DNA from 4 places in the Bacillus sp. JJ1122 genome. Region 4 is predicted to be linked to each of the others. Evidence: riboswitches for the same ligand, from Rfam matches in the RefSeq annotation. Region 4 holds a riboswitch; each other region holds the start of a gene.

The links. Region 4 has a riboswitch for S-adenosylmethionine ahead of V7201_RS19380 (LLM class flavin-dependent oxidoreductase). Riboswitches for the same ligand answer to the same signal wherever they lie in the genome.
Region 1: another riboswitch for S-adenosylmethionine. It lies ahead of V7201_RS21840 (methionine biosynthesis PLP-dependent protein); the one in region 4 lies ahead of V7201_RS19380 (LLM class flavin-dependent oxidoreductase).
Region 2: another riboswitch for S-adenosylmethionine. It lies ahead of V7201_RS21355 (BMP family protein); the one in region 4 lies ahead of V7201_RS19380 (LLM class flavin-dependent oxidoreductase).
Region 3: another riboswitch for S-adenosylmethionine. It lies ahead of V7201_RS00650 (methionine ABC transporter ATP-binding protein); the one in region 4 lies ahead of V7201_RS19380 (LLM class flavin-dependent oxidoreductase).

The regions. Positions count from the first base shown of each region.
Region 1 is NZ_JBALQL010000045.1:56,940-64,332, reverse strand. Features, by position in the region: gene V7201_RS21860 (hypothetical protein) at 1-111, shown strand, start outside; gene V7201_RS21855 (alpha/beta fold hydrolase) at 148-1,041, opposite strand; gene V7201_RS21850 (thermonuclease family protein) at 1,276-2,190, opposite strand; gene V7201_RS21845 (M4 family metallopeptidase) at 2,607-4,238, shown strand; SAM riboswitch class I at 5,084-5,193, shown strand; gene V7201_RS21840 (methionine biosynthesis PLP-dependent protein) at 5,280-6,392, shown strand; gene metC (cystathionine beta-lyase) at 6,389-7,393, shown strand, end outside.
Region 2 is NZ_JBALQL010000043.1:40,530-47,922, reverse strand. Features, by position in the region: gene V7201_RS21365 (patatin-like phospholipase family protein) at 1-662, opposite strand, end outside; gene V7201_RS21360 (MBL fold metallo-hydrolase) at 922-1,740, shown strand; SAM riboswitch class I at 1,911-2,020, shown strand; gene V7201_RS21355 (BMP family protein) at 2,215-3,234, shown strand; gene V7201_RS21350 (ABC transporter ATP-binding protein) at 3,363-4,901, shown strand; gene V7201_RS21345 (ABC transporter permease) at 4,867-5,943, shown strand; gene V7201_RS21340 (ABC transporter permease) at 5,930-6,847, shown strand; gene V7201_RS21335 (sulfite oxidase-like oxidoreductase) at 6,864-7,393, shown strand, end outside.
Region 3 is NZ_JBALQL010000001.1:134,160-141,552, forward strand. Features, by position in the region: gene V7201_RS00645 (O-acetylhomoserine aminocarboxypropyltransferase/cysteine synthase family protein) at 41-1,357, shown strand; SAM riboswitch class I at 1,476-1,589, shown strand; gene V7201_RS00650 (methionine ABC transporter ATP-binding protein) at 1,783-2,808, shown strand; gene V7201_RS00655 (methionine ABC transporter permease) at 2,801-3,469, shown strand; gene V7201_RS00660 (MetQ/NlpA family ABC transporter substrate-binding protein) at 3,484-4,317, shown strand; gene V7201_RS00665 (carboxymuconolactone decarboxylase family protein) at 4,566-4,928, shown strand; gene V7201_RS00670 (hypothetical protein) at 5,203-5,355, shown strand; gene sufC (Fe-S cluster assembly ATPase SufC) at 5,924-6,709, shown strand; gene sufD (Fe-S cluster assembly protein SufD) at 6,728-7,393, shown strand, end outside.
Region 4 is NZ_JBALQL010000036.1:3,112-10,504, forward strand. Features, by position in the region: gene V7201_RS19340 (NUDIX hydrolase) at 1-25, shown strand, start outside; gene V7201_RS19345 (hypothetical protein) at 311-592, shown strand; gene V7201_RS19350 (DMT family transporter) at 740-1,648, shown strand; gene V7201_RS19355 (sigma-70 family RNA polymerase sigma factor) at 1,906-2,598, shown strand; gene clpP (ATP-dependent Clp endopeptidase proteolytic subunit ClpP) at 2,620-3,198, shown strand; gene V7201_RS19365 (GNAT family N-acetyltransferase) at 3,403-3,894, shown strand; gene V7201_RS19370 (SRPBCC family protein) at 4,002-4,442, opposite strand; gene V7201_RS19375 (LL-diaminopimelate aminotransferase) at 4,725-5,900, shown strand; SAM riboswitch class I at 5,990-6,093, shown strand; partial or broken gene V7201_RS19380 (LLM class flavin-dependent oxidoreductase) at 6,233-7,282, shown strand.

The DNA of each region.
Region 1 (7,393 bases), on a different contig from region 4:
CTGGAGATCACCTCCCTGCCATACTATGCTGTATTTAATCATGAAAAATTATTGTACCAGATGAACGACCCTGAAGAATTTGTTAAATTGTTAAGGGTTGTTATTCCATAAAAATAGGATGGCGAGCATCGCCATCCTTGATATTTTTTAAACTTTTTGCAGCTGTTTCTCCAAGAATTCTTTAACAGATGCAGCAGCTTTGTCTGGCATCTGCATCCAAACATATGCATGCAAAGATTGATCTAAAAGAGTTATTTCGTATGACTTCAGTAAACTGGAAAAATAGTGGAGATTCTGCTTGGTCTTTAAATCCCTCCACTCAGCTTCGCTTGGCATAAATAAGACAGGACAAGATATTTGCTTGTAATATTCCTCGAACTTCATGTCCCAATAGCTATCCATATATTCATTCCTGACATGGTTTTTATAGAAATGGACAAACTGGCCGTCATCCGTCTCTTCCATACAGCTCTTTATGAAGATTAAAAAATGCTCGTTAAAAATTCCGTTTTTTTCCAGAGGATTTCTATAATGTAGTATATACTCTCCCTTGTTCGGAAAAAGAATTGCCTTTCTTTCAGCGAGTTGCTTTCGAAGCTTATCTTTTTCTTGCTTAATTTCAAAATCATTTCCATCTATCAAACCATATTCTCCAAACTCATTTGTCAAAGCTCCCTCACAAACAAGCGATTCTACAAGTTCTGGATGAGCTGCGGCAAGACTTAAGCCGACTTCTGCACCCATTGAACTGCCGACGACATGACACCGGATGACTTTAAATTCCATTAATAAAAGATGAAGATCTTCTGCCAAATCATCAATATGGTAGCCTGAACCTGGCCGATCAGATTTTCCATGACCGCGTAAATCAGGGATAATCAGGTTAAAGTCTTCTTGTAGGTATGGAACAACTCCGCTCCACATTGCAGAGGTCCCACCGCTGAAATGCAGTAAAAGCAGAAAAGGTTTTTGATCGTTTACTTCTGTATATTTAACGTTTAAGCAGATGGAATTCTCCAATTTTAATTTTTTTTCCAACACGATTTTTTCCTCCAGCAGGAATAATAATTTTATAATATTCCGAAATCAGTTCTTGATAATAAAATACCACAGCCGCAAGCTGTGGTATACAATTGATTGTTTTATTCTGATTTTTTGTAAAAAGTATATTCGTCCGATCTCACAAATCAGCCTAAGCAAACTTAAATTCATAGGAAGGGATACTGAACAACTGCCATGAAACTATTAAACCAAGTTTAATCATTGTCATTTCCCCTATCGCCACTTCCTGATGAAGTAAAAGAGCAATGCAAACATTAATATTGCAAGGAAGGGCCATCCCTTTAGCTCATTGCTATTAGATTTTGATTCTCCTGTTGTTTGCCCTTGCTTTCCTTCGCTGGCTTTTTCATCTGTTTGTTCTTGTTTTCGTGGTTTTGCTGAAGCATAAATCCCCTTGTGATTTGACCTGGCGTAGTCCATGGCCTCCCAAATGCGATTTTCATATTTGTAGTTTCCATAGTCGTAGAAATCCTCGACCAATCCCACCTTTGTAATTACTTCCTGATGAAGCTTGTCCCCTACCCATACCCAAGCCAGCAGACGGCCGTACTTATCAAACAAATTACGGCCATCTGTTTCAAGTGTAATGTTGCCTTGGTTCAATAATGAACATGTGAACTCAGCTGCCTCTGGACCAAACGGTTCTATTGCGGTCGATCTCTCTGGCGTATCGATATATAAAAAGCGAGTTTTATAATCTTTTCCATTAACGTTAAATACCGCTGTATCACCATCAATACAATCCACTAGTTTCGCAGAATATGTTTTTCCGAGCTGTGGTATTCCTATCGATGGGGACGCAATTGAAGTGCTGCTAGTCTGTTCAGAGTTTTGTACTGTACTCCCTGCTTTCGGAAAATTATATCCTTCAAGTTCTACTTTACTTTCATTTAATTCTTCTGCACAAGAATTGCTGTTGTTCTGCATGATTAACTTGATTAAGTCCTCCATATTTGATGCGCTTTTAGCAATTTGGGTTGGCTCATGGAGTAGATAGGCACAATCCCCACTGCGAAAATGACCACCAAGCTCGTCAAGCCCTCCATTATGAGCTGATGCATTTTCAGGCAAAAATAAATATGCCATGATGATGAATGCCGCTAATGTATAAAATTTTACGTTTTTCATTGACGATCCTCCCTTTAAATTATATTAATATATCAAATTTCCCCAAGAGAATTCACCCTGCTACTATGCCGGTATTTAGTGTAAGATTGTGCTATATTTTTGTCTAAAAAGGCAGCTTGAAGACAATAACTTGTCTAATTCAAATAATACTACTTATTATCTTTTCTTGTTAAAATTACAATTTTTTCTAATAAACCTAGAATTATCCTATTCGTTTAGAGCCTAGATCAAACTCACAAATTTTCATTCAACTATATTAAAATAAGTGATACTTACTCAAAAAATTTCCCAACCTATCAGTTCGACAAAAACCGATCTATTTGTTGCAATGTTCAGAATATTAAAGTATAAATATGTTAATCTACTAATTTACATTAGTTAGACGATATCATCTTACATTTTTAGGAGGAATTTATTTGAAGAAGAATGTCGTAGCTCTAAGTCTTACAGCAAGTCTTGCATTAAGTGGTTTAGTAAGTGCAACCGGTTTTGCAGCTTCATCTTCAGATGCACAATCAAACAAGTATACGAAAAGCCAAGGCTCACCGGAATTTGTTGCCGGAAAGCTGACAAATCCTTCGGCAAAAGCAGCTAAGGATGTTGTGCTTGATTATCTTAAGAATTCGAAGGGAAAATATAAGCTAGGAACTGCAGATAGTTTCATTGTGAAATCACAAGAAGCTGACAAGCTTGGCGGAGATGTGGTTCGCTTGCAGCAAGTATATAATGGTGTGCCAGTTTGGGGAGCAACACAGGCTGCCAAAGTTGACGAAAATGGCGTACTTCAAGTATTCACAGGGACATTAAGCAAAGAGCTTAGCAGTAAGCTAGTTAAAAAAGCAAACCAAAAATCTCAAAAGCAGGCTGTTGCATTGGCAGAAGCTGATTTAGGCTTCCACCCTGTTTATGAGCAGGATCCAACTGCTGAGTTAGTTGTCTACCCTGGTGCTGATCAAGCTGTTTATGCATACCATGTAACATTAAATTTCTTAAGCCCTGAACCAGGAAACTACCAGTATTTTATCAATGCTGAGACAGGTGAAGTTATCAATAAATACAATGCGATCGACACTGCCGGCAAAACGGATCCTTCTCTTACAGGCTCGAACACAGTCGGTTCTGGAGTCGGAGTTCTAGGCGATACTAAATCACTGAATACTTTACTTTCTAATGGCGCTTATTATCTACAGGACAATACACGCGGTTCCGGTGTATTCACGTATGATGCAAAAAATCGTCAAACAACTCCTGGATCTTTATGGGTGGATGCCGATAACAACCTTAACGCAAAATATGATGGTGCTGCCGTTGATGCACACTACTACGCTGGCAAAACATATGATTATTATAAGAATGTGTTTAACCGCAATTCCTATGACAACAAAGGAGCAGCTTTAAAATCTTCTGTACACTACAGCAGAAATTACAATAATGCTTTCTGGAACGGCGCTCAAATGGTTTATGGTGATGGAGATGGAACCACTTTCGTACCGCTTTCAGGCGGTCTTGATGTTGTAGCACATGAATTGACACACGCTGTAACAGATTTCAGTTCTGATCTCGTTTACCAGAACGAATCAGGCGCATTAAATGAATCAATTTCTGATATCTTTGGTACAATCCTTGAATTCCATACAAATAACAATCCAGATTTTGAGATTGGTGAAGACATCTATACACCTAATACAGCTGGCGATGCTCTTCGTTCAATGAGTGACCCAACTAAATATGGTGATCCTGACCACTATTCCAAGCGTTATACTGGTACATCCGATAATGGTGGAGTTCATACAAACAGCGGCATCATCAACAAAGCTGCTTACCTTCTAAGTCAAGGTGGAACACATTATGGAGTAACAGTTACTGGAGTAGGTACGGACAAGCTAGGTGCAATTTTCTACCGTGCTAACACAGTATACTTCACATCTTCAACTAACTTCAGCCAAGCAAGAGCTGGACTTGTACAGGCTGCAACAGACCTTTATGGTGCTTCTTCTGCTGAAGTAACTTCAGTTAAGAAAGCATTTGATGCAGTTGGTGTAAATTAATAGAGTTTCATTTTGAGAGACTGACTCAAAAAGTTGAGAAACTTCTTTGAGTCAGTTTTTTTATTTTACTAGTTATAGGTTTGGTTGATCGATGACTCTTTCGGACGGTATGACAACCTTTTTTATCTTAGGAGCACTTACTTCCTATTAATATTCTGTTTTGGTTACCTAGTTTTTCATCGTGTTCGTACTTTCATGTCACCAATCGCTCTAATTACAACCACAAGGGGATTTAATATGCTTTTTGATGCCTTCTACGGAGACAAAACACTCTTGAGTGGATCCAATTAGGCGTTAGAATCTGTAGATTCCGCGAAAATTTGTCGAAATCCCGCAACTTTTACCTTGAATTCCGCAAGAAAATGAGTCTATTCCGAAAATTTTTGTCGAAATCCCGCAAACTGGAAAATACCCGCGATTTTTTCCAGCCGACACATAAAAAATTTGACCAGTTTCATCCTAATACCATTTCCTGACACTAATCGCTCTTGTTGGTTACAAGTTTTCATCCTATCAGCATTTTCTGTTCACCATTGGCTCTTGTTTGTTACCAGTTTTCATCCCATTTGAATTTTCAGAGTGTCAATCATCTTTATTCATCATAAAATCAGAAAGAGACCTTAAAGTTTACAAGTCCACGATACTAGCAGGTATTTACACCCGACGATCATTTTATTTTTACTTAGTCATTCCAGTTTTCGCGGATTTCCCCTCCTCCCTTTCAAGAATCTTAATGGTGGGAGAACTGTTATTACACTCCTTCGCTTTAACGCTTTAATTAAATATTGACATTAGGTAATAAAAGATATAATATTTAGAGAAATTTCACAATTAAATAAATTTATTTCTTATCGAGAGAAGCAGAGGGTTCTGGCCCTATGAAGCTTCAGCAACCATCAACGTTTGTTGAAAAGGTGCTAATTCCAGCAAGTTTTTATAACTTGGCAGATAAGGAGAATGGCTCGTATTCATTAAAGTCTTCTTCTTATAGAAGGCTTTTTTATTTTATCTAAAAGAATAAGAACATCAGGAGTGAGATGAATGGTGAAAATCGAGACAAAACTAGCTCAACTTGGAAACAGAAGTGAGACTGCGACTGGTGCAGTCAATCCACCTATTTATTTAACGACAGCCTACCGTCATGAAGGAATTGGCCAGTCCAGTGGATATGACTATGTCCGAACAGGAAATCCTACTAGGGAAATTCTTGAAAAAGCAATCGCAGACCTTGAAGAAGGTGACCGCGGTTTTGCCTGCAGTTCAGGCATGGCTGCTATCTGGACGATCCTTTCCCTCTTTCAGAACGGTGATGAGTGGGTCGTATCTAAGGATTTATATGGCGGAACCTATCGACTTCTGGAGCAAGGATTCAAAAAGTGGGGATTACATTGTACATATGCCGATATGGCGGATTTGGAAGAAGTCGCCTCAGCCATCAATCCAAAAACGAAGGCTCTATTTGTTGAGACACCGACAAATCCTCTGATGGAGCAGGCTGACATTAAGGCAATCGCAAACATCGCAAAAGCAAATGGACTGTTATTGATAGTCGATAATACATTCTATACTCCCCTCTTACAAAAACCGATTACCCTGGGAGCAGATATCGTTATCCATAGTGCCACTAAATATCTGGGAGGTCACAACGATGTATTGGCAGGATTGATCGTTGCTAAAGGCCAGGAATTATGTGATTCGCTTTTCCTTCATCATAATGGAGGCGGCGCTGTGCTCAGTCCCTTTGATTCCTGGCTGCTGATCCGCGGGATGAAGACTTTGTCATTAAGGATGGAGCGTCATGAACGAAATGCAATTCAACTGGTGGATTATTTAAAAGAACATGATGCCGTCACTGATGTCCTTTACCCTGGCAGAGGCGGGATGATTTCTTTCAGAGTGAAATCCTCTTCAATAGTTAATCCGTTTTTACAGAGCTTATCAACCATCACCTTTGCAGAAAGTCTTGGAGGTGTTGAAAGCTTTATCACCTACCCGGCTACACAGACACATGCAGACATCCCAGCTGATATCCGTGAAAAAATCGGAGTTTGCGATCGTCTGCTTCGCTTCTCGGTGGGGATTGAGAATGCTGTTGATTTACTGGCTGATCTAGAAAATGCTTTTAAAAGAGCTGAACAGGAGGCAAAAGTATGACCGACTGTTACACCTTTGATACTAGACTCCTTCATAATAAGCATAAAGTAGACCCAGTTACCGGAGGAGTCAGCGTGCCGATCCAGCATGCCTCCACCTTTCACCAGCATTCTGTAGACCATTTCGGAAAGTACGATTACAGCAGGAGTCTAAATCCCACTAGAGAAGCACTTGAAGAAATCATTGCCGAACTCGAAGGTGGAACTCGAGGCTTTGCCTTTTCTTCTGGTATGGCAGCCATATCGACGGCCTTTCTTCTATTCTCAAAGGGCGACCATATTGTCGTGACGGAGGATGTATATGGCGGATCCTATCGGATGGTGACACAGGTACTCAATCGTTTTGGCATTGAACATACTTTTGTCGATATGACAGATCTTGATGCAGTCAAAAAGGCGATCACGCCAAATACTAGATTACTATATGTAGAAACACCATCTAATCCCTTGCTGAAGGTAACTGACATTCAGGAAATTAGCAAGTTAGCTAAGTTGCATGGAGCATATACGTTTGTCGACAATACCTTCATGACTCCCTATTTACAAAGACCATTGGAGCTTGGAGCGGACCTTGTCCTCCACAGCGCGACGAAATTTTTATCAGGACACAGTGATACCGTGGCCGGTCTGGCTGTTGTTAAAAATGAAGATCTCGGACATAAGCTTTATTCCCTGCAAAACTCGTTTGGAGCAATACTGGGAGTCCAGGATGCCTGGCTGGTAATGAGAGGCATCAAAACATTATCAGTGAGGATGAACCAATCACAAGATAGTGCGGTTAAGATCGCTCAATTCTTGAAAAATGAACCTTCTATCAAAAACGTGTATTATCCTGGTCTATCTGAGCATCCGCAGTATCATGTACAACGCAATCAGGCTGAAGGCCCAGGTGCAGTGCTCTCTTTAGAGCTTGAAAACGCGGAGAAATTAAAAAGGTTCATAGAAAATTTAAACCTGCCAGTATTTGCGGTCAGCCTTGGAGCAGTCGAATCCATCATCTCC
Region 2 (7,393 bases), on a different contig from region 4:
AGTTGATACCGGGTGGTTAAAGCTGAAACCAAACCAGGATAGTGCTTAAAAGCATATCTTGGCACCCATGAGAAGGAGGACTTCTTTTTCCTGTATCCTTTTGGTTTGGTTAAGACAATCACATTTTTTTCAACTTTATCACTTAGTGCTTTCCTGATAGGAATCGGGTCAGCAATCCCACCGTCCATCAGCGTCCTCCCTTGGAATTCAATTGCTGGAGCCATAAAAGGAAGGGTGCTGGAGGCTCTGATCAGCTTGAGAACATCCTCCTGATAGTCATTCTTGTCAAAGTAAACTGGTTCTCCTGTCATGCAATCCGTTGTTCCAATGAGGAACTTGTCTGTTGAGCTATTAAAGGTGGTAAAGTCAAAGGGAACAAGCTCATTAGGAAGCCTGTCAAAAATAAAATCCATTCCGAACAATTCCTTTTTCAGGAACAGGTTACGGTAGGAAATGTATTCGGGATGTCTCACATAATCGATGGTAACCTGTCGATTACGTCCATGCTGCCTCGATACGTAGGACGATCCCTGGCACGCACCAGCCGACACGCCTATAATATACGGAAAGAATAATTCTTTTTCCAAAAAATAATCCAAAACACCGGCAGTATAGACTCCGCGCATGCCACCGCCTTCTAGAACTAGACCACTTTTATACATGCTCAATCCCCCCAAAAAAACAAAATCTCCATTATTTGTATACGAATAGATTGAATAAAGAATAGTCTATCACACATGGATGACCAAAGGGAGAAGAATGCTCAAGAAGAAGCTGGGAAAACAAAAACTCAACAAGATATAATGGGCCGCTATTTTAATCATGCATAAAAATTTCATGGAAATTCAACACCAATAAATTTCTAACAAGAATCAGATTAAGTATGGTATATTTTGGTGTATTAGAAGGGGAGTGAAGGGAATGCTTTTAAAGAAAAAATCAACTTTAGGCGAGAAAAATGGTGTTTCCTATGTAAATGGACAAGTTAGATTCCAAAGTGTTTCCTTAAATGTATACAGTTATTTAGTTGATGGAGTTTTAATTGATACGGGCGCACAATCCTTACATACATTTTTTGAATCATTTATTGATGTAGCGGATTTTGATCAAGTCATGATCACCCATTTTCATGAAGACCATACAGGCTGCGCGGCCTATATTGAGAAAACCAGGAATCTTCCCATTTTTTTAGATGAAAAATCAATTGAGTATTGTGGACAGAAGGCGGATTATCCAATATACCGTCAGCTGTTTTGGGGAAGAAGAAAGCCATTTCATGCTCAAGCAATGCCCAAAACATTCTCATCCAGAAATGCGGGCTGGGATGTGATCGATACCCCTGGACATGCCCATGATCATAAAGCGTTTTTAAACCGGGAAACAGGTCAATTGTTTACAGGGGATTTATTTGTAAGCGAGAAAACAAAAGTCGCATTAGCAGAGGAAAGTATCCCGCAAATTATTCAATCATTAGAAAAGGTAATGATGTATGATTTCCAGGATGTTTTTTGTAATCATGCAGGGTTTGTTGAAAATGGCAGAGAAGCCCTAATACGGAAACTTGATTATTTATTGTCCATACAGCAGCAAGTATTAATCTTACACAAAGAAGGAAATCAAGCAGAGGTAATCTGCGAAAAGCTCTTTCCGAAAAAATACCCAATTTATAAGTTGTCGGGTGGGGAGTGGAATTCACTTCATATTGTCACATCGATATTGAAGGAAAAGGAATACGATTAATCAATCAATAAATTTATATCTAATTCTTTTAAAAGTGACGTATTGTTTTAAAAGAGGGTAACACAGTTTTTATATTATTTATCTTGCTATTTGAAAATATTTGTTTATAATGAATTTTAAGTTTATTATATCTGTATGTTACTAAAGTTGAAAAATAATTACATATAAATTCCTTATCAAGAGAGGCAGAGGGACTGGCCCTATGACGCCCGGCAACCGCTATTTTTAAAATAGAATGGTGCCAAATCCTGCAGAACAATTTTGTTCTGGTAGATGAGGAAGAGTGCTGAATTTTTTACCTCTTCCTTTTTTATGTGGAAGAGGTTTTTTATTTGAGAGAGAAACTAACAAAAAGACGAACGATAACTAATTAATTTAAATTATTGTACGTTTTTAGTTGTTTTTATAATTATAATCAAGTAATCTAGTAACAATATATTTGTAATTGACGAACAATAATCTAGGGGGTACATCATGAAAAAGTTTTTGGCGTTGTTTGCATTATTATCGGTTTTACTCGTAACAGGATGTGGAGCGGAGGAGTCATCTGGGAAAGGTGATTCGGAAGGCAAAGAGAATAAAAAGAGAATCGCTCTTGTTTTACCTGAAAAAATCGGAGTCAACCCTTTCTTCCAGCAAATGGATGAAGGCGCGAAAAAAGCAGCTAAAGAATTTGGGATCGAAGTAAAAACAATTGAATCAACTGACCACTCTGCAATTGAGGAAAACCTTCGTGTTGCGGTTGCAGAAAACTATGACTTGATCATTACTTCATCCTTCGAATCAGAGGATGCGTTGAAGAAGGTGGCGGCTGAGAACCCGGACCGCAAGTTTGCGATTATCGATACAGTGGTTGACCTGCCAAACGTACAAAGCGTCAACTTCCGTGAGTATGAGGCAGCATACCTGCTTGGTGCAGCGGCTGGTCTTTCAACGAAAACGGATAAAGTCGGAATGGTTGCAGCAATGGACATCCCGCTATTGAAAAAATGGACAGTAGCTTTTGAAGAAGGATTAAAGGAAACAAATCCTCATGCAGAATTCCTGGTGAACTATGTCGGAAGCTTTACGGACCCGGCGAAAGCGAAGGAGCTTGCATTCCTTCAGGCTTCAAGAGGAGCAGACTTCATTGCTGGTGCAGCTGCTGTCGGAGACCTTGGTGTGTTTGAAGCAGCGAAAGAAAAAGGCTTCTACACTGCAGGTCAGGACGTTGACCGAACAGACGTCGATCCAGAGCATGTCGTGCTTTCTCAGCTGAAGGGAACTGACGCAGCAGCTTTTGAAACGGTAAAAGCTTTCGCAGAGGGATCCTTTAAGGCTGGAACTGTTGAATATGGACTGAAGGATAAGGGTGTTGGCCTGACTTATGTAACACATGAAAGCAAAACACCTTTGAATGCCTTTATCGGCCAAGAAGTAATCGAAAAGGTCAAAGCTCTTCACGAAGAAATCATTTCAGGTAAAAGAGAAATTAAAAATCCATTAAACAACTAAAAGCAGATGGACGGTTTTCCGGCTTCCAAAACAGGAAGCAGGAGAAGCGTCCCCATGCTTCACTAAAACTAAACATGAAACCGGCTGCGTTTGTAGTCGGTTTCCATTTGTACCGGGGAGGGAAGGCAATGACCTACCGCTTAGAAATGAAACAGATGACCAAGAAATATGGTGATTTCCTTGCCAACGACGGAGTATCCATCAGGCTGAAGAAGGGCGAAGTGCTGGCGATTGTTGGAGAAAATGGGGCTGGTAAAACCACTTTGATGCGCATGCTGTTTGGTCTCGAGCAGCCGACGAGTGGAGAAATTCTACTCGATGGTAGAAATATAAAGATTAACGGGCCTCAGGACGGAATGGCGCATGGTATCGGGATGGTACATCAGCATTTTATGCTCTACCCTGATTTCACGGTTGCAGAGAATATCGTCATCGGACGCGAGCCGGGTAGCCTTGGGTTTTTTAACAGGAATAGAGCGGCTGAGTCAGTCCGGCAGCTGGCGGAAAAACATAGAATTGCCGTAACTCCATCACGTAAAGCGGAAGAATGCTCAGTAGGCGAACAGCAAAGGATCGAAATATTAAAGGTTCTTTATCAGGGGGCCGACATCATCATTCTCGATGAGCCTACCGCCGTTCTGACTCCTTTAGAGGTGGAAGAACTTCTAACTACCATTCGTTTCCTTGCGAGCCAGGGAAAAAGCATCATCCTGATTACCCATAAGCTCCGCGAAGTCATGACTGTTGCGGATAAGATTACCGTTCTTAGGAATGGACGGGTAGCAGGGCAGGTGCAAAAAACGGAAACCACCGTAGATGAGCTGGCACAGCTGATGGTAGGAAGGGAACTCAAGAAACTTGCCGACCGATCAAAGGTAGAAGGGGATGCTCTCCTTGAAGTGAAAGGGTTAACCATCGGGAAAAATGATTCAAAACCAGTGCTTGACAATGTCACCCTCACCTTACATAGAGGAGAAGTACTTGGAATTGCCGGAGTTTCTGGCAATGGACAGTCCGAGTTTATCCAGGCGATTTCCGGATTAAGAAAAGTTGATCAGGGATTGATTCTATTAGATGGAAGGGATGTAACAGGCAAAACGGTTGCCTTTAGACGTGATGCGGGGCTCTCGCACATCCCCGAGGACCGATATTTGTGGGGGGCCGCAAAGGAAGCCACGATTGTAGACACTGGCCTAATGGGTTATTACAAGCAAAAAAAGTTCAAGAAGCGTTCTATTTTAAACAAAAAGGCATTCCGCAGCTATGTCAGTGAATGGATTTCTCGGTTTGAAATCAAGACTTCGTCGATGGATGAAAAAGCAGGGAATCTATCGGGAGGGAATTTGCAGAAGTTAATCGTTGCCCGAGAGCTCGGTTTTGATACAGACTTCCTGATTGCTGCCGAGCCGACGCGCGGTGTGGATATCGGTGCCATGGAATATATCCATGAAGCGATTTTAGCCAAGCGAAATAAAGGGGATGGCATCCTCCTTGTCTCCTCCGAATTATCAGAGATTTTAGCATTATCTGACCGGATAGCAGTCATGTATGAGGGCAAGATTGTGAGTGTGCTTGACCGGAAGGATGCAACAGAAGAAAAGCTGAGCGTGCTTATGGCAGGGGGAAAAGAGAATGAAGCTTCAGAGAAAACTGCAACAGTCGTTTAGAGGATTAGCACAGCCGCTGATTGCCGTATTGATTGGGATCCTCACCGGTGCGATGGCAATCAGTATGATTGGTGAATCAGTACTGGATACCTATAAAGTAATGTGGAATGGCGCGTTCGGGAGTTTTTATTTTGTGACGGCGACCTTCGCACGTGCGACTCCGATTATCTTGATAGGCGTCGGTCTTGCACTCGCCTTCCGTGCTGGCGTCTTCAACATGGGGGCCGAGGGACAGATGGTGTTAGGCGCAATTGCGGCGGCTTTGACCGCACTGTATTTACCTGCTCCCGGTATTGTAAAAATTGTCTTGGCCTTACTTGCTGGAGTTTTGGCAGGCGGGATGTGGGCACTGCTCGCAGCGTGGATGGAAGCGAAGTTCAAGGTGCAGCTGCTGATTTCGACGCTGCTATTGAACTATGTGGCTGTTCTGTTTGCCGGCTATCTTGTAGCAGGACCATTCCAGGATAAAACCGGCTCAGCCGCTCTTGCACAGACACCAATGATTGACCAGTCGGCATGGCTTCCAAAGCTGTTTCCTGGCATGAGCCTTCACTTTGGTTTTATACTGGCGATTGTTTGCGCAGGCATCCTATATTTTATCCTTAAATACACTTCCGCGGGGTATGAGGTGCGTATGCTCGGCCATAACCCTTTCTTCGCTGAATATGGTGGAATCAACAAAACAAAGGTACTCTTTTTCAGCATGTTCTTCAGCGGCGGGATCGCCGGCCTGGCTGGGACTGCAGAGGTCCTCGGCTCACAATACCGCTATGTTGAAGGAGCTTTAACGGTTCCGGGATATGCATGGACAGGATTGATGGCGGCCCTGCTTGCAAACTCGAACCCGCTTGGTACAGCAGCTGCTGCTATCCTTCTTGCGGCTTTGCAAACAGGAGCGATGGGTATGGAGCGTAATACAGAAGTTCCTTTGGAGATTGTCAGTGTCATTCAGGGTGTATTAATCCTATTCATTTCAGCCAAGTTCGCTTTTAACTGGTGGAATATTAGAAAGAAAGCAGGTGCAGCCAATGGATCTGTTTGATTATTCGCTGTTTGTATCCGCCATCCGGATGGTAAGTCCGATTTTACTTGCGGCACTTGGAGGTGCACTATGCGCCAGGGTGGGCATTTTCAACGTAGGGCTAGAAGGGCTCATTCTTGCTGGAGCGTTTTCTGCAATAGCAGGAAATCATTTCAGCGGCAGTGTGCTGGTTGCCGTTCTGTGCGGAATTGCCGGATCTGTCCTCGTTTCACTGCTTTTTGGCATCGTGACGATCAAATTTCAGGCAAACTCGATCGTAGCAGGGATCGCGGTCAATTTCCTGTTGCTCGGTTTAACATCATTTTTACTGAGGGCACTATTTGATGTAAAAGGTGCTTTTTACGATAAGAACATGGAGGGGCTACCCAAATGGGACATTCCATTAATCGAAAACATTCCAGTCATCGGGAAACTAATTTCAGGGCACTCGCCGCTCGTTTACATTGCGTTTTTAGCGGCGATCTTGCTTTACATTTTCTTGTATAAAACGGTTGCGGGCTTCCGTCTTCTTGCAGTCGGCAAGAATCGCTCGGCTTCAATGAGCATGGGGTTAAAGGTAACGGCAATTCAGTATGGAGCAATCCTGATGTGCGGAGTTCTTTGCGGATTAGCGGGAACCCAGCTTTCACTTGGGCAGGTGACGATGTTCACGGAAGGGATGACAGCCGGCCGCGGCTTTATTGCACTCGTCGCGATGATGCTTGGCCAGTCGCATCCCATCGGAATCCTTGGTTCCAGTCTTTTATTCGGATTAACAGATGCATTGAGCATCAGGCTGCAGGGCTTCTCTATGCCTACGCAGCTGACCGCGATGCTTCCATATGTGATCACCATTTTTGCGATGTTCTTTTTAAAGGACAAAGGTGCAGAATCACAGCTTTCAGGACAGCAAAGTACGAGATAGGGGGATGGCGATGAATTTGAACAAAGCAGAACGGATCAAAAAAACAAGGGTACCGGCAGTCGATCCGGCGCTGGCAAAAAGACTGCCTCCAGGGCAGGTATTGACAGAGCGCTTCCCTATCCTGCACGAAGGGGAGGTTCCGGAATACGATTTGAAGACATGGAATCTTAAAGTATTTGGAGCAGTGGAAAAAGAAGTTGTGGTTTCTTATGATCAAATTATGAACATGCCACAAGTTTCAGTTACAGCCGATATCCATTGTGTGACCCGCTGGTCTCGCTTTGATAATACTTTTACAGGCGTAAAGTTCAGTGATTTTCTGAAGGAGCTGGGGATTCAGCCCAAAAGCCAGTTTGTCATGCTGCATGCTGACCACGATTACACCGCAAACCTTCAGCTTAGTGACCTGGACCGTGATGATGTCCTTCTCGCTCACTCTTTCGAGGGAAAACCGCTGACTGATAAGCATGGATGGCCATTAAGGCTTGTTGTACCACACTTATATTTCTGGAAGAGCGTTAAATGGATCGTAGGAATCGAATTCAT
Region 3 (7,393 bases), on a different contig from region 4:
GTATCTTCTTTCCTAAAATTAATCGAATGGAGAGATGGAAATGGTGGAAAAACAGCGAAACTACAAAATTGAAACGTTAGGAGTACATGGAGGGCAATCTCCAGATTCGGTTACAGGGGCCAGAGCGTTGCCAATCTATTCTAGCAATGCTTTTCAATTTGAAAATACAGGCCATGCGGCTGATCTTTTTGCACTTAAAGAGTCGGGCTATATCTATTCCAGGATCCATAACCCGACAGTAACGGCTCTCGAGGAAAAAGTTGCCTTGCTTGAGGGTGGCATCGGCGCGCTGGCAGTCTCCAGCGGAATGGCAGCAATTACAATGTCCATCTTGAATATTGCTCAGGCTGGGGATGAAATAGTGGCGGCTTCCAATCTCTATGGAGGAACTTATAATCTTTTTGCCGTCACTTTGCCCAAGTATGGGATTAAGGTTCATTTTGTCGATCCTGAGAACACTGAGAATTTCAGAAAAGCGATCACGCCGAAAACAAAGGCTGTTTTTGCTGAGACGATTGGAAACCCAAGCCTTCGGGTTTTAGATATTGCTGAAGTAGCGGACATTGCCCATGAGGCAGGAGTTCCACTGATCATTGACAATACGTTCGCCACTCCATATTTATGCCGGCCAATCGAGCATGGAGCAGATATTGTCGTCCACTCAGCTACAAAATGGCTTCTTGGAAATGGGACAGTTCTAGGAGGTATCATCGTTGACGGCGGAAATTTTGACTGGAAATCAGCTAAATTCCCTGGATTTAATGAGCCAGATTCTAGCTATCATGACTTGGTCTACAGCGAAGCAATCGGTGCTGCCGCTTTTATTGTAAAAGCACGAGTGCAGCTCCTTCGAGACTTGGGGCCATCAATCAGCGCTCAGAGTGCTTTCCAATTCAATCTCGGAATTGAAACCTTGCATGTCAGGATGAAGGAACATGTGGCGAATACCTTGAAGGTCGTCGAATTCCTTGAGTCACATCCAGCCGTCACCTGGGTTGCTTATCCGGGCCATGATGCCCATCCTGATAAAAAGCTTGCCGATCAATATCTTCCTAAGGGTGCCGGGGCAGTTGTCGTTTTCGGCATCGAAGGAGGAAGGGACGCTGGAGCCAAGCTGATCAATTCAGTCAAATTATGGTCGCATGTTGCCAACGTGGGAGATGCGAAAAGCCTGATTATCCATCCGGCAAGCACAACACATCAACAGCTTGATGCCGAAGGACTTAAGGCAGCCGGCGTACCCGAGGACTTGATCAGACTATCGGTCGGCATTGAAAACATTGACGATATCTTAGAAGATTTGGAGCAGGCGATCGAAAAAGCGACGGGTGTTCCATCTGCTGCAGCAAAAGTATAAAACGTATTTTCCAGTACATTCCATTTGATATTTGAGAATAATTTTATTGACACCCTTTTTTATTCCGTGATAAAATCACACTCGTAACTTAAAACCGATTAAAAAAATGAATAGCGTGCTCTTATCAAGAGAGGTGGAGGGAAGTGCCCTATGAAACCCGGCAACCGTCAATAAGCTTGCTTATTGAAATGGTGCCAATTCACTCAAAGCGTTTTGCTTTGGTAGATGAGAGAAAGGATACAGCCTACAATTATGCCTTTCTGCTCATTAGCAGAAAGGCTTTTATTATTTTACGAACATAATTGGTCTTTGGACCCTGTGAGTTGTTTGAATTAATTTACTCAGGGAATGGGAAACTAGACTGATAAAGCTGGACAATTTAACGGTTTTAAAAAAGATATTCGGTTGTAAAGAGGGTGAGTCGATTGATCACAATAAAAAAGGCGAAAAAGATTTATGCTTCGAAAAAGGGAGAAGTAAAAGCCGTCGATGATGTAAGTCTTGAAGTCAAAGAAGGCGAGATTTACGGGGTCATCGGATACAGCGGGGCCGGTAAAAGTACATTGATCCGCATGTTGAATGGTCTTGAAATCCCTACATCAGGTTCGGTTGTCGTTGCCGGCAGGGAAGTATCCAGGATAAAAGGGGCGCAACTCAGAAAAGCGCGTCAGGAAATAAGCATGATTTTTCAGCATTTCAATTTGCTCTGGTCAAGGACAGTGGCGGAAAATATTGCTTTCCCGCTCGAAATTGCCGGTGTTTCCAAATCGGAAAGAGACATACGGGTAAAAGAGCTCATTTCACTGGTTGGCCTTGACGGCAGGGGCGATGCTTATCCAGCCCAGCTGAGCGGCGGACAAAAACAACGGGTCGGAATTGCAAGGGCTCTTGCAAATAATCCAAAGGTGCTGCTAGGAGACGAAGCAACTTCAGCACTTGATCCGGAAACAACAGATCAAATACTGGATTTGCTTGTTGATATCAATAAAAGGCTGGGACTTACGATTGTCCTGATTACACACGAAATGCATGTGATTCGGAAAATTTGTCACAGAGTAGCTGTGATGGAAGGCGGAAAAATAGTCGAAACAGGCCCGGTGCTTGAAGTGTTTAAAAATCCGCAGCAGCCAATCACGAAAAGATTCGTCCAGCAGGTTACGGAACCGGAAGAGACAAAGGAAACAGTAGACCATTTGCTTTCACTCTATCCACATGGCCGTGTAGTCCAGTTGACGTTTGTAGGTGAGGGAGCAGAACAGCCGCTTATCACTAACTTGGTACGTGAGTTCCCGATCATGGTCAATATTTTGCAAGGGAAAATATCGCAGACGCAAAATGGTTCATACGGAACCCTCTTTATCCATTTAGATGGCGAAGAAAGTGATTTGCAGCGTGCCATTGAATTTATCGGGAAGCAGGAAGTTGGCGTGGAGGTGGTTTCGAATGGCTGAGAATTTCTTTCCTAATGTGAACTGGGATCGAATGTGGGAGGCAACTGGAGAGACACTATATATGAGCGCCATTTCTGTGGCTGCAACATTCATACTTGGAGCAATCCTTGGCTTGTTACTGTTTCTGACTTCGAAGGGTAATATCTGGGAGAATAAACCAGTTAATGTAGTCTTAAGCGCCTTCGTTAATATTTTCCGGTCAATTCCATTTATCATCTTAATCGTATTGCTGATTCCTTTTACAAAATTCATCCTGAATACCATGATTGGAGAAAATGCCGCATTGCCGGCATTGATCATCGGATCTGCACCATTCTACGCAAGGATGGTTGAAATCGGCTTACGTGAAATTGATAAAGGGGTAATCGAGGCAGCAAAATCGATGGGAGCGAAGACGACAACAATCATTTGGAAAGTTCTCCTCCCTGAATCAATGCCCGCGCTTGTTTCCGGTATTACAGTGACTGCCATAGCACTCGTAAGTTACACGGCGATGGCAGGGGTAATCGGAGCGGGAGGATTAGGAAACCTGGCGTATATGGAAGGTTTCCAGCGAAGCAGGAATGATGTCACTTTGATGGCAACGATTATTATTTTGGTCATTGTATTTTTGATTCAATTCATTGGCGATATCGTCACTAGAAAATTAGACAAAAGATAAGGGGAGATTTACACATGAAAAAATGGCTTATTGTATTCATAACATTAGCACTATCCGTTACGTTGGCTGCTTGCGGTACTTCTGATAACAAAACAGAAGGCGGCAAGGAAGAAAGCAAAAAGATCGTTGTCGGTGCGTCAAATGTGCCTCACGCAGAAATCCTTGAAGTAGCAAAACCGCTTTTAAAAGAAAAAGGCTACGAGCTTGAAATCAAAACATTCAACGATTATATCGTTCCTAACCAGGCTTTAGATTCAAAAGAACTTGATGCAAACTACTTCCAGCACATTCCTTACCTTGAAGCTCAAATGGCTGAGAATAACTATAAGTTTGAAGTAGCAGGCGGAATTCATATCGAACCTATCGGCGTATACTCTAAGAAGTACAAGAGTCTTGATGACCTTCCAAAGGGAGCTCACATTATTATGAGCAGCTCAGTTGCTGACCATGGACGTATTTTGACAATGCTTGAAAAAGAGGGCTTGATCACTCTTAAAGAAGGCGTTGAAAAAGTAAAAGCGACAACAGACGATATTGCAGAGAACCCTAAGAAGCTAAACTTTGACACAGAGTACGAAGCAGCCTTGCTTCCACAAATCTTTAACAATGGTGAAGGCGATGCAGTTCTAATCAACTCTAACTACGCGATCGATGCTGGATTGAATCCAATTAAAGATTCTATCGCAATTGAAGAAAGTGATTCACCTTATGTAAACGTCATTGCGGTCCGCAAAGGCGATAAAGACAAACCAGCGATCAAAGCTCTTGTCGAAGTCCTTCATTCAAAAGAAATCCAGGATTTCATTCTAGAAAAGTATAAAGGTGCTGTCGTACCGGTAAAAGAATAATGAATGTAGATAAAAGCAGGCGGCCAGCCTGCTTTTTATTTGTTTAGGAAATTATAAAATCCTTAAGGTGCGGATAAATCAAGCCGGATTTGCTTAATCCAGCTCCAGCGCCTAGCCCCTCGAGTCGCTTGTCTAGTAAGGCGCTTCCGCTTTTTATTTTAGCTGCCAAATGAAGCACTCAACGTTTGAATAACCCACTCCGAAATCTAACATACTAACCGAGAAAAAATAAGATAGGAGTGGATACGATGGAACATCATTACGAACCACGCAACTCTACAGAAGCTGCATTGCATGAATATAAACAAGGTCTTGGCGTTTTTACACAAAAAATGCCTGAGCTTGCGAAACACTATAATGCTTTTACAGAAGTTTGCTTTCAAGAGGGAACTCTTTCACAAAAAGAGAAGCAGTTGATCGCATTAGGGATCTCTCTTTATTCTCAGGATGAGTACTGCATTATCTATCATCTAAAAGGCTGCCTTGACCAGGGAGCGAGTGAAGAGCAAATTTTAGAGACAGTTGGTGTAACGGCGGCATTTGGCGGGGGTGCTGCAATGAGTCAGGCAGTCACTCTTGTACAGGAAGCAATGGCTGAACTAAATACTTAAAAACAATAAATCACAGTGATATCAACGAAAAAAAGTACGCGAATTTCAGGATAAGCTCTTAGCGGGAGGATTATTGAAGGATTGTAAGAATGAAAGAGCTCAGAACCTCATAAGCCTCCATATTCCATCACATCCAAATATTAACGGTTTTAATCGCTTTGATAGTGGTAAACAAAAGGTGATAACATTGCACTAACAAAAAAATCGCTGTCAAAGCGAAAAACCGAAGGGATGATTCAAAATTAGTACGCTAAAGCTGAACTACACAAGTGAAATGGAAAAAGCGATGCATGGAGCCCATGGAATTAGTTATGAGGTTTACAGCACGAACCATGATGCAAGGATGGAAGTTGAGAAGAAGCGTGAAAGAGACTATATCCAGAGCCAACGGATGGTCGCAGACCTTGAGCGAAGAGTCCACTCGTAAGATGGATTATATATAATAGAAATAAATGTTTTGGGACCAGTGTGATCATCGCACTGGTTTCTTTATTATTTGTGAAGTGCAGCTCTGCTTGCTAGTACATTTTTTTCTTTTGTACGGTAAAAATAAAATGATGTAGGTGGTTGAGCTTATTAAACACGTATGGAAAATGGTTCTGTTAGAATAAGGCTGAGTACAGTTGCGGTGAAATTGTCGCCTGTCAGCTTTGCTGACAGGCGACGGGGGAGTGGAAAGAAATAAAAAAGATAGCGTGGATTTTTGGCTCATTTTGTGAAGTTAACGCTTCACAAGCTTTTCAGCTGGCGCTGAAAAGCTGCCTCGTGGAGATGAAACGCTGCGAGCAAATGAATTTGCTCGGTCGTTTCATCTCCACGAGGCATGAGCCAAAAATCAAGAGATTTCTCCAAATTTCGAAGAATTTCTTTCTACTCTTAAAGAGTTGCTAACACTTTTCATTTGTTATAAGATTGTAATGAGAATAAAATGAGAATAGAGCTAAAGACCGCAATAGTCGGCTTAAAATCTTTTCTATATTGACGGAGGTATTATTATGGCAGGATCTGTATTATCAATTAAGGACCTTCATGTTGAGATTGAAGGTAAAGAGATATTAAAAGGTGTTAACCTTGAAGTTAAGGGTGGAGAAATTCACGCGATCATGGGACCGAATGGTACAGGTAAATCTACTTTATCTTCTTCCATCATGGGACACCCTAAATATGAAGTAACAAGCGGTTCAGTTACGCTTGATAACGAGAACGTTCTTGATATGGAAGTAGATGAAAGAGCACGCGCTGGTTTGTTCCTTGCTATGCAATACCCAAGTGAAATCAGTGGTGTTACAAATGCTGACTTCTTGCGTTCTGCACTAAACAGCCGTCTTGGTGAAGGAAATGAAATTTCATTAATGAAATTCATCCGCAAAATGGATAAGCAAATGGAATTCCTTGAAATGGATTTAGATATGGCACAGCGTTACCTTAATGAAGGTTTCTCAGGCGGAGAGAAGAAGCGTAACGAAATCCTTCAGTTAATGATGCTTGAACCAAAAATCGCGATTCTTGATGAAATCGACTCAGGTCTTGATATCGATGCATTGAAGGTTGTTTCTAAAGGAATCAACGAAATGCGCGGCGAAGATTTCGGCTGCTTGATCATCACTCACTACCAGCGTCTTCTTGACTATATCACTCCTGACTTTGTGCACGTTATGATGCAGGGCCGCATCGTTAAGTCTGGCGGACCTGAGCTTGCACAGCGCTTAGAAGCAGAAGGATATGACTGGATTAAAAAAGAACTAGGCATCGAAGACGAAACAGTTGGGCAAGAAGCGTAAGCGTTGGGGGGATTTATAATGACGACGGAAACGAAATGGCCTTTTGACCAGGAGTACATTACTTCCTTCTCAAAAGAAATGAGCGAACCGGCATGGCTGACAGAACTTCGCGTTCAATCTCTTGAAAAAGCTGAAGATCTTCCAATGCCAAAACCGGATAAAACAAAGATTGATAAATGGAATTTCACACAATTTGAAAAACTTCTTGTGAAGAGTGATGTTTTTTCATCCATCGAAGAACTTCCTGAAGAAGTAAAAGCGTTAGTTGACCAGGAAGCAAAGGATAACAGCCTGTATGTACAGCGCAATAATAAGCCTGCTTATCTTCAGCTTTCCAAAGAAATGCAGGAGCAAGGCGTAGTATTTACCGATATCTTTACAGCAGCTCGTGAATACAGCGATTTGTTGAAGAAATATTTCATGTCTGCTGTTAAGTCTGATGAAAATCGTTTGACAGCTCTTCATGCAGCATTTGTTAACGGCGGAGCATTCTTATATGTTCCTAAAAACGTTCAGATCAAGAACCCGATCCAGGCGATTTTCCTACATGATGATGCAGAAGCAAACCTGTTCAACCACGTTCTTGTTGTTGCTGAAGACAACAGTTCTGTAACATACGTTGAAAACTATATCTCAACTACTGGAAAAGTGAACGGCTTAGTTAACATTGTGACAGAAGCAATT
Region 4 (7,393 bases):
AAACCGGGTGGAAGCGATCGATTAAAGTTAGAATTATAGTGTTCATGGATGGAACATGTAGTACGGGATTTCATTCGTGGCTCGTGCTTCCTGCATTTTTCCTCTTCAGTTTGGAATACTTCTAAGTGGTTAATGTAATATCCATATGTTTTTTAAAAGGCATTTCCTTTTTGGGAATGTCTTTTTTTATGAATAGAGAAGATTTTTCATAGAAAAGCACATAATAAAATAAGTGAAGCGATGCAATAAGAGATCATGGTGCTTCAAGGCTCATCACTTAGTAAAATAACAACAAGGTTGAGGTGCAATAATGGAAGCATTTCCTATTATCCATACAAATTTTTGGGATGCAGTTGTAGCGGTGCCAGTAATCATTTTAGCGACTCAGCTTCTTAAAATCTTAATGCATATCCGTAAACCATTAGTTCCGGCGCTGGCTAATCTAATAGGATTTATCATCTCCATTTTCATTGCTCATCCAAATAATCTTTGGGCAGGTATATTCATGGGGTTTTTCTACGGAAACGCAGCAGTTGGAGTGTATGCCTCTTTAAAGACTCAAATAAAAGCGTTTCGAAATGAAGAATTCTAAAGGGGAATGAGCACGGTCTTTAATGATCTAGCTTCCGAATCTCTCCCTAATAAAGGATATCTTTTGCAAAAAGAAGAATATAGAGAGATACTGACAACGAGTTAGGGAGGGGATTTTACATTGTCAGATTCTAGTTTTAACAGGACCATTCATCCAGTACTTTTTGGAGTCCTTGTTGTAGTAACGACCTTTCTTATGGGATCTTCTTTTACCGTGGGAAAAATCGGCTTAACATATGTATCCCCGTTATTGCTGGTCGGCTTAAGATTCACTTTGGCTGGTTTGATTATGTCAGTGCTGGTCAGGAAAAAACAGCTGCCAGTAAATTTTACTGAGTGGGCAAAGGTATTCATAATTGGTATGTTCCAAACAACTGGTGTAATGGGATGCATTTTTCTAAGCTTACGAACAATAACCGCTGGAGAGTCTTCCATTCTCACTTTTAGCAATCCACTGATTGTTGTCATTATGGGTACAGCGTTTCTGGGAATACGTTACAGATTCATGCAATGGCTAGGTGCGATTATCGGCTTTATTGGCGTTTTTGTCACATTGGGATTTCATCTGCAGCTGACTTCTGGCACGCTCCTTGGGTTAGGTGCAGCAGTATCCTGGTCGATTGCGACGATACTGATCAAACAATGGGGCAGCCAATTTAATGTCTGGGTGTTAACGGCTTATCAGATGCTATTTGGCGGCAGCATTTTATTAATAATGGGAATAACAATTGAAGCACCCAAGCTGTCTATTAATCTAATGTCGGTATCGATTATCTTATGGCTCGCCATTATGGCGTCGATTGTTCAATTTGCGATATGGTTTTACCTAATCAACGAAGGAGACCCTGGAAAGACAAGTGCATTTCTATTCCTTGCACCTTTTTTCGGTGTCCTCACAGGCTGGATGCTTCTTGATGAAGTGGTGAATTGGTATGTCTACGCCGGAGGAACACTCATTTTTATAGGGATCTTCCTTGTTAATTGGACATTTAAAAAATCCAAGGTAAATCAGGATGAAGCATTGGACAAAGAACAAAAGAAAAAAGAAGTCCTTTAGCACACCACCGCGCTGGGGGTCAGACCCCCAGTGCTTTAGAGTGGTAAAGTGGTTCGGGCAATCTAATAAACAGCTCAGCAATGTGAATGAGGTAAAAATTATACATAACATCAAATCTGTGTATTTTCTCATATAATGCTTGAAAAGGAAGTAGGATTATAACTTTTTCTTGTTATTTGAAAAAAATTTTTCAGGGCGTATCTTTTTCTCTCCCTTCATTCGTTTAAGGATCAGAGAGGTTTAAAGGAGTGAACAGAATGCAAACCAAAAAGCGTTTGGAGGCCGTTGATATACAGGAGGAGACAAGGGGAAACAGCGAGATAACTCAGTTTTATCCCCGCCTGCAGCAGTATTGTCAATTCCTGGCTCAAAATGGCTGGGATGGAGATGATCTGTTTCAAGAAACGATCATTAAGGCAATTAAGCACTATGAATCATCCCAAATTAATTCTGCCTTGCTGAAAAAAATTGCTTACCATCACTGGGTGGACACGATTAGAAAGCGGAAGCATGAGGTACCAGGGATTCCAGAAGATTTTTCAGGGCAAGAGGCTGCTTTCAAACAGAACAGCGCGGCAGAAACGGTTGAGCTGTTAATGGAAAAAATGACACCTAAGCAGTCAGTTATTTTCATCCTTAAGGAAGCATTCCGATTTCAATCAGCGGAGATTGCAGGTTTGCTGGGGATGACTGAAATGGCAGTTAAAGGATCGCTGCATCGTGCGAGAAAACGGCTTGAAAAAGAAGGAACTCTTCGTGATGTGGACTCGTTACAGGATGAAGGGGAAGAAAAGCTCCTTTCAAGCCTGTTGAGCGAATCTCTTCAAGCACAAGATCCTGAGGTCCTGTTAGAAAATATACGTGAAATCCCATCTCTTTTTGCTGCTCCAAAAATGGCTATGGTCATGCATTCAAGTTCTGCTCTCTCTTCTTTCAAAATGGCAGCCTAATCAGAAAAGGGAGGAAATATCATGGGTACAATTCCATATGTTATCGAGCAGTCAAACAGGGGAGAAAGGTCTTACGACATTTATTCTCGACTTTTAAAAGACCGCATCATCATGCTTGGTGATGAAATTAATGATCAGGTAGCGAACAGTGTCATCGCTCAGCTGTTATTCCTTGAAGCGGATAATCCTGAAAAGGATATTTCGATTTATATCAACAGTCCTGGAGGTTCAACTTCAGCTGGATTCGCCATCTTTGATACGATGGAATATATCAAGCCTGATATCAGTACGATTTGCATTGGAATGGCAGCCTCATTTGGAGCGATGCTTTTGCTCGCAGGTACAAAGGGAAAGCGATACGCCCTGCCAAACAGTGAAATCATGATTCATCAGCCGCTTGGCGGAGCTAGGGGGCAGGCCACAGAAATCGAAATCTCGGCACGGAGAATTCTCAAGCTTCGTGAGCATATAAACTCCATCATCTCTGATCGAACAGGGCAGCACATTGAAAAAATTGCGAAAGACACGGACCGTGATTATTTCATGAGTGCACAGGAAGCCCTTGAATACGGGATTATTGATAAAATCATCTCGAAATAGTTGCTGAGTCGTATAGCATCCCTGTAAAAAAATGAGCTGTTCAACGGCTCATTTTTTTACATTTAATCTCTAAATCCATTAAAATGGAATTGTAGCCATCAGGATGAGTGTCATACTAGAGATCTTAATAAAACATAATTTGGGAAATCATTGTATAGGAAAATCCTGAGAAGTAACGAACTAGCTTAAAACGGAGGAAAGTGAATGAAAGTAGAGATCAGGCAAGCCGTAGATAGTGACAGAGATATTTTTATCGAGTATGCAGTTAAATTAAGCAACTTCAATCGAAATAACCATTCAAACGAATGTACATACGATAATTATGAAAGCGTTATTAATACAATAAAACAGAATGCATATGAAACATTTAATAGTAGAAATGACGATACGCTAATCTTAATTGCAGAATTAGAAGGAACACCCGTTGGATATGCCTTAGGCAGAATTTTTGAAGAAAATGAAGCAGCAGATAATGGAACAGGCAGGATGGGTCTTTTTGATGAACTATTTTTGGAGGATGCCGCTAGAGGACATGGTCTGGGACAAAGACTATTAGACGAGACGGTAAATTGGATGAAAGATAAAGGGATTAATAGAATTAAATTACATGCCTATTCATGGAATGATCATGCGAAAAAATTATACGCGAGAAATGGTTTTAAGGAATATGCAGTATCCTATGAAACATTTATTTAGAAAGTCAATTGATTTTGATTTGTTATCGTAACGCAAAAAGGTGTCACAAAAAGGGTATTATTTTCTCTTTGTATTGCCAAGAAGTAATACCCTAGTCATTTTCCTTCTTAATGCACCAATGATGCTCTTAAATTACTCATGCCATTTTCCAAATATCCTTTTAAACAAGTTAGCATATAGACCCAACCTTCTTTTTGCTGGATCATTTTATTTACTATTTCAGGATCATCTGCTATCAAACCAGATTCGATCACTTCAACAATGGTACTCGTATCGTCCATCTCTTTCAGTGTGATTGTAACAATTGTTTCTTGATTTTCTGCTCCCCATGAAAACACGATTTTCTTATTTTCTTCGACCTCCAACACATGGACGGAACCTTCTGCATTGTATTCATCATACCTCCAGATTATCGTCTTTCCTGGTTCCATTCTTCCTGTTCCGGATGAAAACCAGAAATTAGCCATCTTTACAGGGTTTACAAATGCTTCATATACCTCATGAGCGGGCTTTGAAATTTTCATTTTTGTAGTAATTTGAGTATCCATAATTATTTTCACTCCTTCTAAATATTTAACATTTTTTTCATTTTACCATTAATATAAGCTTGGAACCTACCATTGCAATAAGATGATCATCGCATGCCTTTTTGAAAACCTATTAAAAGAGTGGCATGGGCAGAGGACTTTATTAAGTCAAAAATTCAGAAGAATAAAAAAAGATTCTGGAACTGTAAATGTGAGACTGTTATAATCGAATTTATATTTTAAAAAATTAGAATTCTCAAAGAACAGCAACATGACGCAAATTCACAGTAAAGGGGAATGTCCATGAATCTCTACGGATCAGAAAAAATTAGAAAAATGACTTCCAGCATCTTTCAGGAGGTGGTAGATCGAAAGCAGGCTGCTGTTTTGAAAGGGAAAGATGTGATCGATCTTAGCATCGGGAGCCCGGATTTCCCGCCACCCTCATTTGTAGTTGATACCCTGGTTGAATATTCGAAGGATCCTGGAAGATACGGGTATACATTGAAAGGGATCAGTGAATTCAATGAGGCAGTTAAGTATTTTTATCAGCAGCGTTATGGTGTTGAACTGGATGATAAAAATGAAGTCCTGCAGCTTATGGGTTCTCAGGATGGACTTGCTCATCTTGCCACAGCGATCATTGATCCAGGTGATTATGTACTTGTGCCGGATCCCGGGTACCCAATCTATGAAGCTAGTGTAACGATTGCTGGCGGGCTCATCCATCCAATGCCACTGCTTGAAGAGAATAAATTTCTCCCTAAACTTAATGAAATTCCAGAAAACGTTTTACATAAGACGAAAATGATGGTTTTAAGCTACCCGGGAAATCCTGTTACTGCGCTTGCTGACCATAGCTTTTTCGAAGAGGTTATCCAGTTTGCCAAGCTGCATAATATCCTGGTTGTGCATGATTTTGCATATTCTGAGCTTATCTATGATGGAAACCCGCAAATCAGTTTCATGTCAGTGCCTGGTGCTAAGGAAGTGGGTGTAGAGTTCAATTCGCTCTCGAAAACGTTTAATATGGCAGGCTGCCGAATTGGCTATGTGGTAGGCAATCCACAAGTCATTGATATCTTGGCTTCTTTTAAATCACATATCGACTATGGGATCTTTTATCCGATCCAGATGGCAGCAGTTGCTGCCTTGACTTCTGATTATTCGTTTCTGCAGGACCAGGTAAGGCAATATGAAGCTCGTAGGGATGCCTTAGTTTCCGGATTAAGAAATAGCGGGTGGCAGGTCGCTAATTCCCCAGCAACGATGTTTGTCTGGGCGAAAATACCTGCCGGATGGAAATCCCGTGATTTTGCTTTCGAATTGATTGAACAGGAAGGAATTGCAGTCGTCCCTGGTGACGCTTTCGGCAAACAAGGCGAGGGCTATGTTCGTATCGCGATGGTACAGCCTCCGGAGAGACTGACAGAAGCAGCAGAGCGTGTGAACCGGTTTATGCTTGAGCACTCCTTATAATATTGTAAAATATTTCGGTATACGAATTGACTTTTATTTAAATTTAGAATATTATCACTTTATTGAACTAAAATTTAATACATATTGTCTTCTTATCAAGAGAGGTGGAGGGAAAGGCCCTGCGAAACCTCGGCAACAGGTTCATTAGAACACTGTGCCAATTCCTGCGAACTTTTTGTTCGAAAGATAAGGAGAGAGTTTTTAACAGCTCTCTTCTTAGTGAAGGGAGCTTTTGTTTTTGAGAGACTTTGTTAAGTCTCTATCTTTTTAAAATAATACCAACTTAACAGGTTGGTAAAGTCGAGATTAAATGAGCATAGGAGAGATTAGGAATGAAGTATGGATTTTGGCTGCCAATTTTTGGCGGATGGTTAAGGAATGTTGAAGACGAAAAGATGCCACCGACTTTTGAATATGCTAAGACGGTGATCAAATCAGCAGAGCAATTGGGTTATTCTACATCATTAATCGCTGAGCTGTACTTAAATGATATTAAAGGACCCGAGCATGATTCACTTGAAGCCTGGACAACAGCTGCCGCACTTGCTTCTGTTACGGAAAAAAAGAAATTATGGCTGCTGTCCGTCCTGGCTTTCACAATCCGGCTATCACTGCAAAGATGGCCGCAAATATAGACCAGATTAGCAACGGACGTTTCACTCTGAATGTCGTTTCTGCCTGGTGGGAAGAAGAAGCACGCCAGTACGGAGGTATTTTCACCGAGCATGATGAGAGATATGAAAGGACCACGGAATTCATCGATGTTTTAAAGGGACTTTGGAGCGGATACAGTTTTTCGTATGAGGGAAAATTTTATCAACTGAAAGATACACAGCTATTTCCAAAACCGGTTCAGCGTCCCAATCCGATTTTAGTACGCGGGCGGAGAAAGCGAGAAGGGAAAACAGACGATTGTTGAGAAATGCGATGCTTATGTGATGCATGGAGGTACGGTTGAGGAAATTCAGCGGAAAATTACCGATATGAAAATTCGCAGAGCTGCTACGGGGAATGCAGAACTGTCAGAGTTCGGAATGGCGGCCTATGTCATTTGCCGGGATACCGAGGAAGAAGCGCTGGGTGAATTGGAGCGAATCACATATGTGAAGGAATCGAGCGCCTACGCAGGATTTAAGGATTTCACGAGCAAATCTCAGCTCGAACAACAGATCCAGCTTCAGGATTATTCCGTTTCCAATCGTGGTTTGCGACCAAACTTGGTGGGCACACCAGAGCAGATTGCAGAACGAATTTTACAGTATGAAGAGGCTGGACTAGGATTGCTTCTTCTCCAATTCTCACCTCAGTTAGAGGAAATGGAGCGTTTCGCGAAAGATGTCATGCCCCTCGTCGAAGAGAAAAGAGAACGATTGACAGTTTGATAAAATCTAGATTTATTGTATCTGTCTGAATGTAAAAGCATTTCGTTTTTGAGTTGAGCTCTCTTTTTTAGAAAGGCTCTGTTAGTGCCAAATGTTGTTTATGACCACTGT